Regions from separate parts of the Kribbella sp. NPDC058245 genome, predicted to be linked through region 2. Evidence: predicted binding sites of a transcription regulator. Region 2 holds the regulator's gene; each other region holds the start of a gene.
What was found. The regulator HrcA, encoded in region 2, represses chaperone genes, less so after heat shock. The targets are predictions, from matches to a motif close to TTGGCACTCGNNNNNNNCGAGTGCCAA.
Positions count from the first base shown of each region.

Region 1: a site for HrcA is predicted at 1,626-1,652, ahead of ACFVWG_RS40640 (FmdB family zinc ribbon protein). Genes of this name have one in related genera too.
Region 3: a site for HrcA is predicted at 1,354-1,380, ahead of groES (co-chaperone GroES). Genes of this name have one in related genera too.

Region 1 is NZ_JBHVWY010000030.1:8,923-13,577, forward strand. Features, by position in the region: gene ACFVWG_RS40625 (alpha/beta fold hydrolase) at 1-118, shown strand, start outside; gene mscL (large conductance mechanosensitive channel protein MscL) at 115-507, opposite strand; gene ACFVWG_RS40635 (Flp pilus assembly protein CpaB) at 593-1,207, opposite strand; gene ACFVWG_RS40640 (FmdB family zinc ribbon protein) at 1,263-1,604, opposite strand; gene ACFVWG_RS40645 (penicillin acylase family protein) at 1,788-4,334, shown strand; gene ACFVWG_RS40650 (5-formyltetrahydrofolate cyclo-ligase) at 4,331-4,655, opposite strand, start outside.
Region 2 is NZ_JBHVWY010000010.1:53,110-57,764, forward strand. Features, by position in the region: gene ACFVWG_RS23190 (ThuA domain-containing protein) at 1-114, shown strand, start outside; gene ACFVWG_RS23195 (Gfo/Idh/MocA family protein) at 99-1,196, shown strand; gene hrcA (heat-inducible transcriptional repressor HrcA) at 1,247-2,269, shown strand; gene dnaJ (molecular chaperone DnaJ) at 2,301-3,443, shown strand; gene ACFVWG_RS23210 (16S rRNA (uracil(1498)-N(3))-methyltransferase) at 3,446-4,162, shown strand; gene ACFVWG_RS23215 (Gmad2 immunoglobulin-like domain-containing protein) at 4,159-4,655, opposite strand, start outside.
Region 3 is NZ_JBHVWY010000001.1:682,331-686,985, forward strand. Features, by position in the region: gene ACFVWG_RS03390 (methyltransferase domain-containing protein) at 1-377, opposite strand, end outside; gene ACFVWG_RS03395 (peptidoglycan-binding protein) at 387-983, opposite strand; gene ACFVWG_RS03400 (hypothetical protein) at 1,052-1,237, opposite strand; gene groES (co-chaperone GroES) at 1,517-1,813, shown strand; gene groL (chaperonin GroEL) at 1,943-3,562, shown strand; gene shbA (RNA polymerase sigma factor ShbA) at 3,867-4,478, shown strand; gene ACFVWG_RS03420 (hypothetical protein) at 4,471-4,655, shown strand, end outside.

The sequences.
Region 1 (4,655 bases), on a different contig from region 2:
CCTGCTGGGGCTGGTCCCGGGAAGCCGGGAGCTGTCCGGCTACCCGGAACCACCGCGCCCCGACTTCCCGCCGTACCTGGACCAATTCGTGCGGACGATCGTGGAGTTCGTGAACTAGGAGCGCTGACGCAGCGAATCGCGGATCTCGACCAGCAGCTGCTGGTCCGTGGTCAGCGGCTCGTCGTCCGGCGCGGGCTCCTGGCCGCGCTTACGACGCTCGGCCAGCTTGTTGAGCGGGAACACGATGCAGAAGTAAATGGCAGCGGCGACGAACAGGAAGCTGAGCAACTCGTTCAGGATGAGGCCGATGTGGAACTCTCCCTTGCCGATCTTGAAGTTCCCGACGCCGGACAGATCGGGCTTGCCGAAGATCGCCGCGATCAGCGGGTTGATCAGGTTGTCGACGAGCGCGGTGACGATCTTGCCGAATGCGGCGCCGATGACGACGGCGACCGCGAGGTCGACGACGTTCCCGCGCATGATGAATTCTTTGAAGCCCTTGAGCATTGGAGTGCCTCCACGAAGCGGACGTTGTACTCCGGTCAACGTAGAACCGCGCCACTGGTCACGCGAGGGACCGCGCCGCAGACGATCAACTCGTATCCGGAGTCAGGGCAACGCTGATCCTCGAGTTCGTTGTGGCCTGGGCAAGTCTGGCGGCCACCGCAGATGAGACGCCCACCACGATCAGCGCGCCAGCAGTCGAACGCGAAGCAGGCAGGGCAATCACCCGTACGGCGTGGGCCACGAGCCCGGCGGAGGCGGTCGGCGTACTGGTTCCGGCGTACAGGTCGAGTCGATCGCCGACCCGCAGCAAGCCGCTGATCTCGGCATCACCGATGCGGAACGGATAAGCGACCGACCCCGGTGGAACCAAGCTAGGGCCGAGAAAGCGCGCGTCGGTGAGTGGTTCGCCGGATCTGACCGGCCCGCTCAGCACACGCGTGGCGACATCGGCGCCAGGTTTCAGCACTCCCGAGGGAATGGCATCGGCGGGTAGCTCAAGCGAACGGAGGTCACTCGGAGTTGGCACGACGCCGCCGGACAGATCGCGTGCTGCGGCGAGCACCGTGACTGTCGGGGGAGGAGCCGGGGCAAGAGACGTCAGGCCGAAGTAGACGGCGGCCGCAGCGGCGACACCGGCGAGGAGACGGCGGTGCCAGCGAGCGGCTCGGGAGAGGTCGCGGAGGAACGAAAGGTTTGTCATGCCAGAGAAAGTACGAGTTTCTCCGGCCCTGCTTTCAGTTATCCACAGCCGAGAATCAGGCGGCGCTGGTCGAGCTGGAGGAGCTGCCCTTGCTCGAGGAGTCCGAGGACTTCGACGACGATCCGGAGTCCGAGGACGAGGACGTCGAGCTGGACGACGACTCCGACTTGCTCGACGACGAGGCCGACTCCGACTTGGCCGGGACCGAGCTCGTGCTCGTGGAGCGGCTGTCGTTGCGGTAGAAACCGGAGCCCTTGAAGACAACACCCACCGCGTTGAAGACCTTACGCAGCGTGCCCTGGCAGTTGGGGCAGACGGTCAGCGCGTCGTCGGTGAAGCTCTGCCGCACCTCGAGCGCCTCACCACAGTCGGTGCACTGGTACTGGTACGTGGGCACGGTTGGTTCCCTTCAGGCCGGCTGGCACTCCTGCTACTCGACTGCTAATAATGCGTCAGCGCCCCGAAGTATTCCAAACTTCCCGCTCAACTCCGCCCCGGAGCCCGCTCCGGACGCAGAGCAACGCAAAGTTCAGCGGGACCCCATTTGGGCCCAGGGTCCGCATTCTCTACGGTTGGGTCCGTGCGTCGCCTGCTTCGAGCCGTCATCATCTGCGGTATAGCGCTCGCCACGGTCCTCGTGGTGATCGCCGGTACTGCTGTTTTCGTCGTCCGCCACTCGTTCCCCTCCTACGACGGGAACATCGAGCTGGCGGGTCTGGACGCCGACGTCGAGGTGGTCCGGGACGCCAACGGCATCCCGCAGATCTACGCCTCCGACCCGTCCGACCTGTTCGCCGCGCAGGGCTATGTGGCCGCGCAGGACCGGTTCTTCGAGATGGACTTCCGCCGGCACGTCACCGCGGGCCGGCTGAGTGAGCTGTTCGGCAAGGACGCGCTGGAGACGGACAAGTTCGTCCGGACGATGGGCTGGCGCCGGGTCGCCGAGAAGGAGCTCGGGCTGGTCAGCCCGACCACCCGGCAGTACCTGGACGACTACGCCCGCGGTGTGAACGCCTACCTGGACAAGCACAGCGGCTCCGGCCTCAGCCTGGAGTACGCCGTACTGGGCCTGGATCCCAACGGCCGTCGTGACTACCGGCCGGAGCCGTGGACCGCGGCCGACTCGATGGCGTGGCTGAAGGCGATGGCCTGGGACCTCGGCGGCAACATGGACGAGGAGATCAACCGCACCAAGCTGCTGGCCACCATCCCCTCGAAGAGCGTCGACGGTCTCTACCCGGCGTATCCGTACGACCGGAACGAGCCGATCATCGCGACGGCCTCGGTCGGCGCGGACGGCAAGTTCAGCTCCACTCCGCCGGCCGGTAACGAGCTGCGGCGCGGCATGCTGACCACGGACCTGCTGAAGTCGCTCGACTCGGTGGACAAGGTCGCCAAGGGCCTGCCGCAGCTGCTCGGTCAGGGCGAAGGCATCGGTTCGAACTCGTGGGTCGTGTCCGGTGACCACACCGAGAGCGGCAAGCCGCTGCTGGCCAACGACCCGCACCTCGGCGCGACCATGCCGGGCGTCTGGACGCAGATCGGCCTGCACTGCACCAAGCTCGGCCGCACCTGCCCGTACGACGTCTCCGGCTTCAGCTTCTCCGGACTGCCCGGCGTGGTGATCGGCCACAACAACGCGATCTCCTGGGGCTTCACCAACCTCGACCCCGACGTCCAGGACCTGTACCTGGAGCGGATCGAGGGGGACAACGTCCTCTACAACAACCGCTGGAAGCCGCTCACGACCCGTGAGGAGACCTTCCAGGTCGCCGGTCAGGACCAACCGGTGAAGATCACCGTGCGCGAGTCCCGGCACGGTCCGATCGTCTCCGACGTCGGCGCCGACGAGCGCGCGACCGGTGAGCTGGCCGCCAGACGGGACAAGTCCGACAAGGCGTACGGCGTCGCGCTGCAATGGACCGCGCTCCGGCCGGGCAAGACCGCCGACGCGCTGTTCGCGATCAACCGCGCGCAGAACTGGACCCAGTTCCGCGATGCGGCCCAGCTGTTCGAGGTCCCCTCGCAGAACCTGGTCTACGCCGACACCGAAGGCCACATCGGCTACCAGGCACCGGGTCTGGTCCCGATCCGCAAGGTGGCCAGCGGGAAGTGGCCCGTGGCCGGCTGGGACCCCAAGAACGACTGGAGCGGCTACGTCCCGTTCAAGGCGATGCCGACCGAGTTCGACCCGGCCGACGGCATCATCGTCACCGCGAACCAGGCCGTCGTACCGAAGACGTATCCGTACTTCCTGAGCGACAGCTGGGACTACGGTTACCGGTCACAGGAGATCCTGAACCGGATCAAGGAGGCCGGCACGCTCGACGCGACCAAGATGGCGTCGATCCAGCTGGACACCAAGAACCCGGCCGCCGAGATGCTGATGCCGTCCTTGCTCAGGATCGGGATCAACGACGCGTTCGAGCGGCAGGGCCAGGACACGCTGAAGGGCTGGGACTTCACGCAGCCGGCCGACTCGGCACCGGCGGCGTACTTCAACGTCGTGTGGCGCAATCTGCTCGCGCTGACGTTCCACGACCAGATGCCGAAGGGCACCTGGCCGGACGGCGGCTCCCGCTGGATCGAGGTCATGCGCACCCTGCTCAACCAGCCCAACAACAGCTGGTGGGACGACCTCCGGACCCCGCAGGTGGAGAGCCGCGACGACATCCTCCGGCAGGCTCTGATCGACGCCCGGACCGAGATCACCAAGAAAATGGCGCGCGAGCCGTCGAACTGGCGCTGGGGTCAGCTGCACAAGCTCACGCTGACCAACGAGACGCTGGGCAAGTCCGGCATCGGTGCGGTCGAGAAGCTCTTCAACCGCGGTCCGTACGAGCTCGGTGGTGGCGCGTCGCTCGTGGACGCGACCTCCTGGGACGCGTCGGTGGGCTACGAAGTGACCTCGGCGCCGTCGATGCGGATGGTGGTCGACCTGTCCGACTTCGACAAGTCGCGCTGGATCAGCCTGACCGGTGTCTCGGGGCACGCGTTCTCGAAGAACTACACCGACCAGACCGAGCTGTGGGCGAAGGGCGAGACCCTGCCCTGGGCGTTCACCCGCGGTGCAGTCGAGGCCAAGCGCGAGCACACACTGACCTTCACAGGTAAGCCTGAGCGTTAGCCGACCGGGATCAGTCCGGTCGGTGTGAGCGCCGCGTGGACCAGGTGGTCGTGCGGATCGGACGGTAGCGAGTCGACGACTTCAGAGTCGTAGACGGCCGCCCAGATCGGCGTACCGGGTGTTACTCGGGTGAGTGCCCGGTCGTAGGAGCCACCACCACGACCAAGCCGTACGCCGTCCTGTGCGACCGCGAGTGCTGGGCAGATGACCAGGTCGGCGGTGCTGATCGCATCCGAGCCCAGATCGGTCCGGGGCTCGGACAGCCCGAGGCGTCCGGGAACCAGGTCGGCCGCTCCGGGAGCGACGCCCCAGCCGAGGTCG
Region 2 (4,655 bases):
ACGTGGGGTGAGGGGCGCGTGTTCGTCTGCACGGTCGGCCACAAGCTCGACGACTTCGACGTACCTGAGGTGCGCACGATCATCGAGCGGGGGCTGCTGTGGGCGAGCAAGTGACCCGCGTCGGCATTGTCGGTACCGGCGTCATCTCCGGCACCTACCTGGATCACCTGGCCAAGCTCCCCGGGGTAGAGGTGGTCGCAGTCGCCGACCTGGACCTCAGCCGCGCCCAAGCCGTCGCTACCGACAGCATCCGCGCCCTCTCGCCAGACGAGCTGTACGCGGCCGACGACGTCGACATCGTCCTCAACCTCACCATCCCCGCAGCCCACGCCGCCGTACACCAGGCTGCCCTGGCAGCAGGCAAGCACGTGTACGGCGAGAAGCCGCTGGCCATGGATCGTGCCGAAGCCGAGCCGCTCCTCAAGTACGCCGCTGCGAACGACCTCCGCATCGGCTGCGCACCGGACACCGTTCTCGGCACCGGAACCCAGACCGCACGCGCGGTGATCGACCGGGGCGACATCGGCACGCCGCATGCTGCGACTGCCTTCATGGTGACGCCCGGCCACGAGCTATGGCACCCAGCGCCCGAGTTCTACTACCAGCCCGGTGGCGGCCCGGTTCTCGACATGGGCCCGTACTACGTGACCAGCCTGGTGACCCTGCTAGGTCCGGTACGACGGGTTACCGCGCGCGCCGGCAAGTCCAAGCAGGAGCGGATGATCCACACCGGTCCCCGGGCCGGGACGGTCTTCCCGGTCGAGGTGCCGACGCACCTCACCGGCGTACTGGAGCACGAGTCCGGTGCGCTGACCACCGTGCTGATGTCCTTCGACGTGTGGGCCGGGCGGCTGCCGCGGATCGAGGTGCATGGCACTGACGGCAGCCTGTCCGTCCCAGACCCGAACGGGTTCGATGGGCCGGTTGAGCTCGTCACTGCGGCGCAGCGCGAGTGGACCGAAGTGCCAACAGCTGGCGGGTACGCCGGAGCGGGCCGGGGTGTCGGTGTGGCCGACATGGCAAGGGCTTTGCGCAACGGCGAACCACACCGGGCGAACGGCGAGCTGGCGTACCACGTGCTCGACGTACTGGAGTCTTTTATCGACTCTGCCGTGCAGGATCAGCCCCTCGATGTGACGAGTACAGTGACGCGCCCCGCAGCCGTTCCATTGGGAGCGACGCCTGACACCGCCTAGACTGGCACTCTGACTATTTGAGTGCCAAGAGTCTTGAGAGGGTGGTGCGCGTGCTGGACGAGCGCAAGCTGGATGTGCTCCGCGCCATCGTCGAGGACTACGTGGCGACCCATGAGCCGGTCGGCTCGAAGACACTGGTCGACCGGCACAACCTCGGGGTCTCCCCCGCCACCGTGCGCAACGACATGGCGGCGCTGGAGGAGGAGGGGTACATCACCCAGCCCCACACCAGCGCCGGCCGGATCCCGACCGACGCCGGGTACCGGCTCTTCGTCGACAAGCTGAGCACGGTCAAGACGCTGTCCGCGGCCGAGAAGAAGGCGATCACTTCCTTCCTCGGCGGTGCGGTCGACTTGGACGATGTCGTACGGCGAACTGTCCGTTTGCTCGCGCAGATCACCCGCCAGGTCGCGATCGTGCAGTACCCGTCCCTGAACCGGTCGAGCGTCCGGCACATCGAGGTCGTCACGATGACCCCGCGCCGGCTGCTGCTCGTGCTGATCACCAGCAACGGCCGGGTCGAGCAGCGGATCGTCGAGCTGCCGCGCGATGTCGAGGACCAGTTGGTCGCCGACCTGCGCTCGCGGCTGAACACGGCGCTGGTCGGCCAGCGGCTGACCGACGCGACCACCACGCTGGCCACGGTCGCCGACGCCTTCGCGCCGGCCGACCGACCGCTCGTGGCCGCGATCGTCACCACCCTGCTCGAGGCCTTCACCGACGAGATGGGTGAGCAGCGGATCGCGGTTGGCGGTGCTGCCAACCTGACCCGGTACGGCGACGACTTCGAGCGGAACGTGAAGCCGGTGCTGGAGGCGCTGGAGGAGCACGTCATCCTGCTCAAGCTGCTCGGTGAGGCGACCCACCCGCAGACCCTGACCGTCCGCATCGGTCACGAGAACCCGTACGAGGAGCTGGCCACCACCTCGGTGGTCGCGACCGGCTACGGGTCGAAGTCGGAGGCGCTGGCCACCCTCGGCATCGTCGGCCCGACCCACATGGACTACCCCAGCACGATGGGCGCCGTACGGGCCGTCGCGCGCTACGTCAGCCAGATCCTGGCCGACTCCTGATGATCAACTCGACAAACCCCTGGTCTGGAGTATGAGCACCGATTACTACGCCGTCCTGGGCGTCAGCCGTGACGCTTCAGCGGACGAGATCAAGAAGGCGTACCGCAAACTGGCGCGCCAGTACCACCCGGACGTGAACGACTCCGAGGACGCGCACCACAAGTTCCAGGAGATCGGCCGCGCCTTCCAGGTGCTCAGCGACCCGCAGAAGCGGCAGATGCACGATCTCGGCGGCGATCCGTTCGCGTCCGCCGGGGGCGGTGGCGCCGGTGGGTTCGGCGGCCAGGCGTTCACGTTCACCGACATCATGGACGCGTTCTTCGGCCAGACCGGCGGGGCCACCCGCGGGCCACGGCCGCGGACGCGCCGTGGTCAGGACGCGTTGATCCCGCTGCGGATCGACCTCGCCGAGGCGGCCTTCGGGACGACCCGCGAGCTGAAGGTCGACACCGCCGTACTGTGCCCGACCTGTTCGGGTTCCGGCGCGGCCGCCGGCTCCGAGCCGGTCACCTGCGAGATCTGCCACGGCCGTGGTGAGGTCACCCACACGCAGCGTTCGTTCCTCGGCGAGGTGCGCACGATGCGCCCCTGCCCGAACTGTCGCGGCTTCGGGACGACCATCCCGAACCCGTGTGTCGAGTGCGCCGGTGACGGCCGCGTCCGCTCCCGTCGTACCGTCACCGTCAAGATCCCCGGCGGCGTCGACTCCGGCACCCGGGTGCAGCTGTCCGGTCAGGGCGAGGTCGGCCCCGGCGGCGGCCCGGCCGGTGACCTGTACGTCGAGATCGAGGTCGAGCAGCACGAGGTCTTCACCCGCAACGGCGACGACCTGCACTGCACGGTCACGCTGCCGATGACGGCGGCCGCACTCGGTACGACGATCGACCTACCGACGCTGGAGGGCGAGACCACCCCGCTGGAGATCCGCCCCGGCACGCAGTCCGGTACGGCGATGACGCTGACCGCGCGTGGTGTGCCGCGACTGCGGCACGCGGGTCGTGGTGACCTGATCGTCCAGATCATCGTCGAGACGCCGACCAAACTCGACGAGAGCCAGATCGACCTGCTTCGGCAGCTCGCGGTGGCGCGTGACGAGGAACGTCCGCAGGGTCAGATCCAGGCCGCCCACAAGGGCGTCTTCGGCCGGCTCCGCGACGCCTTCGGCCAGCACTAACGATGGGTGTCGCGGTCTTCTTCGCCGCCGAGCTCGACGGCGAAGAACTGACGCTGGACGGCGCGGAAGGGCGGCACGCCGCCGTCGTACGGCGGATCGGTCCGGGCGAGCGCATCCGGCTGACCGACGGACGGGGTTCGTGGGCCGAAGGGCCAGTGGTCACCGCCTCGAAGTCCGGGCTGACCGTGACTGTCGATCAGCGGGGGAGCGACCCGGCCAGTACGGCGCGACTGATCGTCGTACAGGCGTTGCCAAAGGGCGAGCGGGCTGAGCTGGCCGTCGAGATGCTGACCGAGGTCGGCGCCGACGTGATCGTGCCGTGGAACGCGGAGCGGAGCCAGTTCCGCAGCAACCCGGAGCGGTCCGCGAAGACGCTCGCCAAGTGGCAGGCCTGGGCATTCGAGGCCAGCAAGCAGTCGCGTCGCTCGTGGTTCGCCGAGGTGGCTCCGATCGCCACCACAACGGAGATCGCGAAGCTCCTCCAGGACGCGGCTCTCCCGGTAGTCCTTCATGAAGAAGCCACCGTGCCACTCGCCGGTCTGGAGGTTCCGGCCACCGGCGACATCGTGATCGTCATCGGCCCGGAAGGCGGGATGGCGCCCGCCGAGCTCGCCGCCTTCGCCGTCGAACCGGTCCGCCTCGGCAACACCGTCCTCCGCACCTCAACCGCCGGCGTAGCCGCCGCCTCGGCTCTGCTCGCCCGCTCCCGCTGGAGTTAGCGAACGACCTCAACGGTCTTGGTGTCCATGTCGCTGATGCTGCCGTCGGCGGCCGAGGTCAGGTATGCCTCGATCTGCCAGAGGCCGGGTGCGAGCTTGAGCTGGAAGGTGAACTCCGAGAACTTCTGGCCCTCGGTGGTGTTCACGACGCTCTTGCGCATGTCGCCGGTCTTCACGTTGGTGGCGAGGTAGTTCACGGTCGCCTCGGACGCTGCGGCCATTCCCTGGACGGTCACCGGGCTGGTGGCCACGGATCGATCGGTTGGCGACTCGATCGAGACCAGGGCCTCGACATCAACCGCCTGGGCGCGGCCGAGCGGCGTACTGGTGTCGATCGAGCCGAACAGCTTGGCACCGACCTTGCCCCGCTGGGTGACCTGGACCGGCTGGGTGCTGTCCTCGAGCGCGCCCTGCACGGTGTAGACCAGCTGCTGCGCCGCGATCTCGGCGATCGAGGCGTCGACCTCCCCCTCCGGGAACTGCTTGAAGTCGA
Region 3 (4,655 bases), on a different contig from region 2:
TCGGGGTCTCGTTCGACGCCGGTGACTCGTAGGCCGGCGCGGGCGGCGCTAATGAGGTCACCGCCGATTCCGCAGCCCAGGTCGACCACACTGCTGCCCGGCAAGGCCGCAGCGATCCGGGCAGCGCGGTGCGTGCCTACAACGGTGCGAGTGGCCTGCTCATAGCCGTCCGGGGTGAAGAACATCAGTTCGGCATCAGCACCGAACTTCGCGACCGCTCGGTGGCGCAGTGCGGCTTGTGTGACCGCGGCGCTGACCAGAGCACCGTCGTACCGGCGTCGGAGCTTCTCGACTAGCTGGAGTTCACTGCCCGGCTGGTACTCCTTGCAGGCAGCCTCCAGGACTTCGGGCTGGTGCAGTAGGGCGGTGAGCGTCACCTGCTCACTTTAGAGCGGGCTCGAGCAGGTCTTGCTCCAGGTGCGGGTGCTGGCGGCGTAGAGGCGCCAGTTCATGGCGGAGCGGGTCTTGGGGCCGTAGATGCCGTCCGCGATGATCTGGTGCTTGCGCTGGACCATGGTGACGACGGCGCGGGTGTTCTTGCCGTAGATGCCGTCGACGGTGAGCTTGGTGCCGTAGCAGGAGTTCAGGTTGCGCTGCAGGACCTGGATGGAGGTCTCGGGATCACCTGTCCGGTCGGAGCCGCGGTGCGGGTTGTCGCCGTACTTGAGGTTGCAGTTGGTGCTGGAACTGCCGTTGACCGACGGCATCGGGATACCCCAGGTCTTGTTCACCGGGATGAGCCGCGCGGAGCGGCACTGGCTCAGTTTGGCCTCCGCCACGGCCGCCGCCTCCAGAGAGGTCTGGTCACTGGCCTTGCTGGCAGTGAGCGGTGCGGCCTGGTCGCTCGCGGGCTTCGGGGCCGCCGCCTGCTGGTGTTTGGAGGCATTCGCCGCGACCGCACCGACCGCCAACGCACCTACGGCGGCGAGCACCACAAGGGTGCGGCCGGAGAGTTTCGGCAGCTTGGGGAGCGTGAAAGCCATGGGAAGACGGTCCCACGCCGGCCTGCGTTAGGCCAGCGTGTGACCACGATCTGCGCACGGCCGCGTGCTCAGAGCTTGTCGTAGCAGGACCACTCGCTCGGGACGAAGACGGTCCAGCCGCTCCCGACCTTCTTGAACATCGCGGCGTCACACTGGCTGAGTGGTGCGGCGGAGGCAGGTGCTGCCGCGGCGACCAGCGGGGTGGCGGCGAGTGCGGTCACGGCGATCGCGGACTTCAGCAGACGAATGGACATGGTGACCCCTCTCCAAGGTCCGGGACCCGTCCGATCGGGTTCCTGTCCGGGACTCCGGTGCGTGGCCGAGAGTTGCCCGGAGTGACGACTCCTGGATGTCTCGTATCGAGACAGACTTGGCACTCGAGTTGACCGAGTGCTAATCGCGGCCTAGATTCGGTGTTGGCACTCTCCTAGGGAGTGTGCCAGTGGTCCGGCCTCCTGAGCCCCGCGACGGCAGGGGAGCGCGACCACCGCAGCACCACAGACAAAATGCGAATCGACCGTGGAGGTCAGCAAGTGTCGGTCACGATCAAGCCGCTCGAGGACCGCGTCCTCGTCGCGCCGCTCGAAGCCGAGCAGACCACGAAGTCCGGCCTGGTGATCCCGGACACCGCCAAGGAGAAGCCCCAGGAGGGCGAGATCCTCGCCGTCGGTCCGGGCCGGATCGACGACAACGGCAACCGCGTCCCGCTGGACGTCTCCGTTGGCGACAAGGTCATCTACTCCAAGTACGGCGGCACCGAGGTCAAGTACGACGGCCAGGACTACCTGATCCTGGGCGCCCGCGACATCCTCGCAGTCGTCAGCAAGTGACGACCGCCCACTGTTCCTGACTGACACCGCCCCGGTTACCTCTGGTACCGGGGCGGAGTGGGTCAGGGCAGTGGGATTTTGGTTCGAAGCCTGCTACGCGAGACATTCAGAAAAGGACTGGTTTTCTTCATGCCGAAGATCCTCGAGTTCGACGAGAACGCTCGGCGCGCGCTGGAGCGTGGCGTCGACAAGCTCGCGAACACGGTGAAGGTGACGCTGGGCCCGAAGGGCCGCTACGTCGTCCTGGACAAGAAGTGGGGCGCCCCGACCATCACCAACGACGGTGTGACCGTCGCCCGTGAGGTCGAGCTGGACGACCCGTTCGAGAACCTTGGTGCGCAGCTGGCCAAGGAGGTCGCCACCAAGACCAACGATGTCGCCGGTGACGGCACCACCACCGCGACGGTGCTGGCGCAGGCGCTGGTGCACGAGGGCCTGCGGGCCGTCGCCGCCGGGGTCAACCCGATGGGCCTCAAGCGCGGGATCGAGGCGGCTGTCGAGGCCGTCTCCGCGCGGCTCGTCGAGACCGCCCGGCCGGTGGACGACAAGGGCGACATGGCCCACGTCGCCACCATCTCCGCCCGGGACGCCGAGATCGGCACCCTGATCGCGGACGCGTTCGACAAGGTCGGCAAGGACGGTGTGATCACCGTCGAGGAGTCGAACACCTTCGGGACCGAGCTCGAGTTCACCGAGGGCATGCAGTTCGACAAGGGCTACATCTCGCCGTACTTCATCACCGACGCCGAGGCCGGCGAAGCGGTGCTGGAGGACCCGTACATCCTGATCCACCAGGGCAAGATCTCCGCGATCGCGGACCTGCTGCCGCTGCTGGAGAAGGTCGTGCAGTCCGGCAAGACGCTGCTGATCATCGCCGAGGACGTCGAGGCCGAGGCCCTGTCCACCCTCGTGGTGAACAAGATCCGCGGCAACTTCACCTCCGTCGCCGTCAAGGCGCCGGGCTTCGGTGACCGCCGCAAGGCGATGCTCGAGGACCTCGCTGCCCTCACCGGCGCCCAGGTCATCGCGCCGGAGGTCGGGCTGAAGCTCGACCAGGTCGGCCTCGAGGTGCTCGGTACGTCGCGGCGCATCGTCGTCACCAAGGACAACACCACTGTTGTCGAGGGTGCCGGCAAGGCCGACGACATCGAGGGCCGGGTCAACCAGATCAAGGCCGAGATCGAGCGGACCGACTCCGACTGGGACCGCGAGAAGCTGCAGGAGCGGCTGGCGAAGCTCGCCGGCGGCGTCTGCGTGATCAAGGTCGGCGCGGCCACCGAGGTCGAGCTCAAGGAGAAGAAGCACCGGATCGAGGACGCCGTCTCCGCGACGCGCGCCGCGATCGAAGAGGGCATCGTCGCCGGTGGCGGCTCTGCTCTGGTGCACGCCGCCACGGTGCTGGACGACGGCCTGGGCCTCGAGGGCGACGAGCTCGCGGGTGTCCGGATCGTTCGCAAGTCGGTCGTCGAGCCGCTGCGCTGGATCGCCGAGAACGGTGGCTACGAGGGTTACGTCGTGACCGCGAAGGTTGCGGAGCTCGAGATCGGTAGCGGCTTCAACGCCGCCACCGGCGAGTACGGCGACCTCCTCGCCCAGGGTGTCCTGGACCCGGTCAAGGTGACGCGTTCCGCGCTCGCCAACGCCGGCTCCATCGCCGCCCTGCTGCTGACGACCGAGACCCTGGTCGTCGACAAGCCCGAGGAAGAAGAGCCTGCCGCAGCCGGTCACGGCCACGGCCACGGTCACTGACCTCAGGCAGTAGTACCCCGCACCGCCCGCCGGTCCTCACGGATCCGGCGGGCGGTGCGCTTTCTGTGGTTGCTCGACCTGGGTGGGACAAGAAACGGGGACCGTGAACACCTGATGACGTGTTCACGGTCCCCACTACCTGTGCACGGCCGCCGCGGAGATCGGGTTAGGGCCGTTCGTACGGGCCGGTAGTGACAGATCGTGATGAAGTGGCCGGTACTGACCACGAATTGCCACTAGGCAAGGAATAGGTGAGAGCCGTACCATCTTTCACGCTGACCGGTCCGACACGAGGGGGCGAGGGGTGACTGAGGTCCGAGTACCGCACACCCACGACCGGGTCGAGCTCAGGGATCTAGCCGCGCTTGCCGCCAACGGGGACCATGCAGCTCTCAACGACCTGCTCACACGGGTGCGCGCCGTAGCGCACCGCTACGTCCGGTCCCGGTTGTGGACCTATCCCGGCGGCGCCGACATGGTCGACGACGTCTCTCAAGAGGTCTGTGTCGCGGTCTTCGGCGCGTTGAGCCGGTACCGTGACGAGGGAAGGCCCTTCGAGGCCTTCGTCTACGGCATCGCGGCCCGCAAGGTCGCCGATGCCCAGCGTGCGTTCGCGGTTGCCGACGTCACCACGCCGGACCTGCCGGACGGCGCGGACGAGTCGCCGACGCCTGAGGAGCACGCGGTCCGGCACTCGGAGGTCCAGCACATCATGGACCTGCTGGAAAAGCTGCCGGAGAAGCTGCGGGAGATCCTGCGGCTCCGGGTGGTGGCGGGGATGTCAGCCGAGGAGACCGGCCGGGCACTGGGGATGACACCGGGGGCGGTGAGGGTCGCACAGCATCGGGCGTTGAACACGCTCAGGGGGTATGTGGGGCATGAGGGACGAGGAGCAGGGGAGGGGCATCATGGCTGACCGATTCGACCTGGACGCGATCGACGCTGATGACGCACTGCTCGACCTGCTGGCCGCTGGAGGGGAGTCCGCACGGTTCGCGGGCGCGAATGACCCGGCCGTAGCGTTGCTGGCCGAGCTGCGTCTGGCGGTGGAGGTCGAGGACGAGCTCCCCGTGGAGACCATTGACGATCCGGA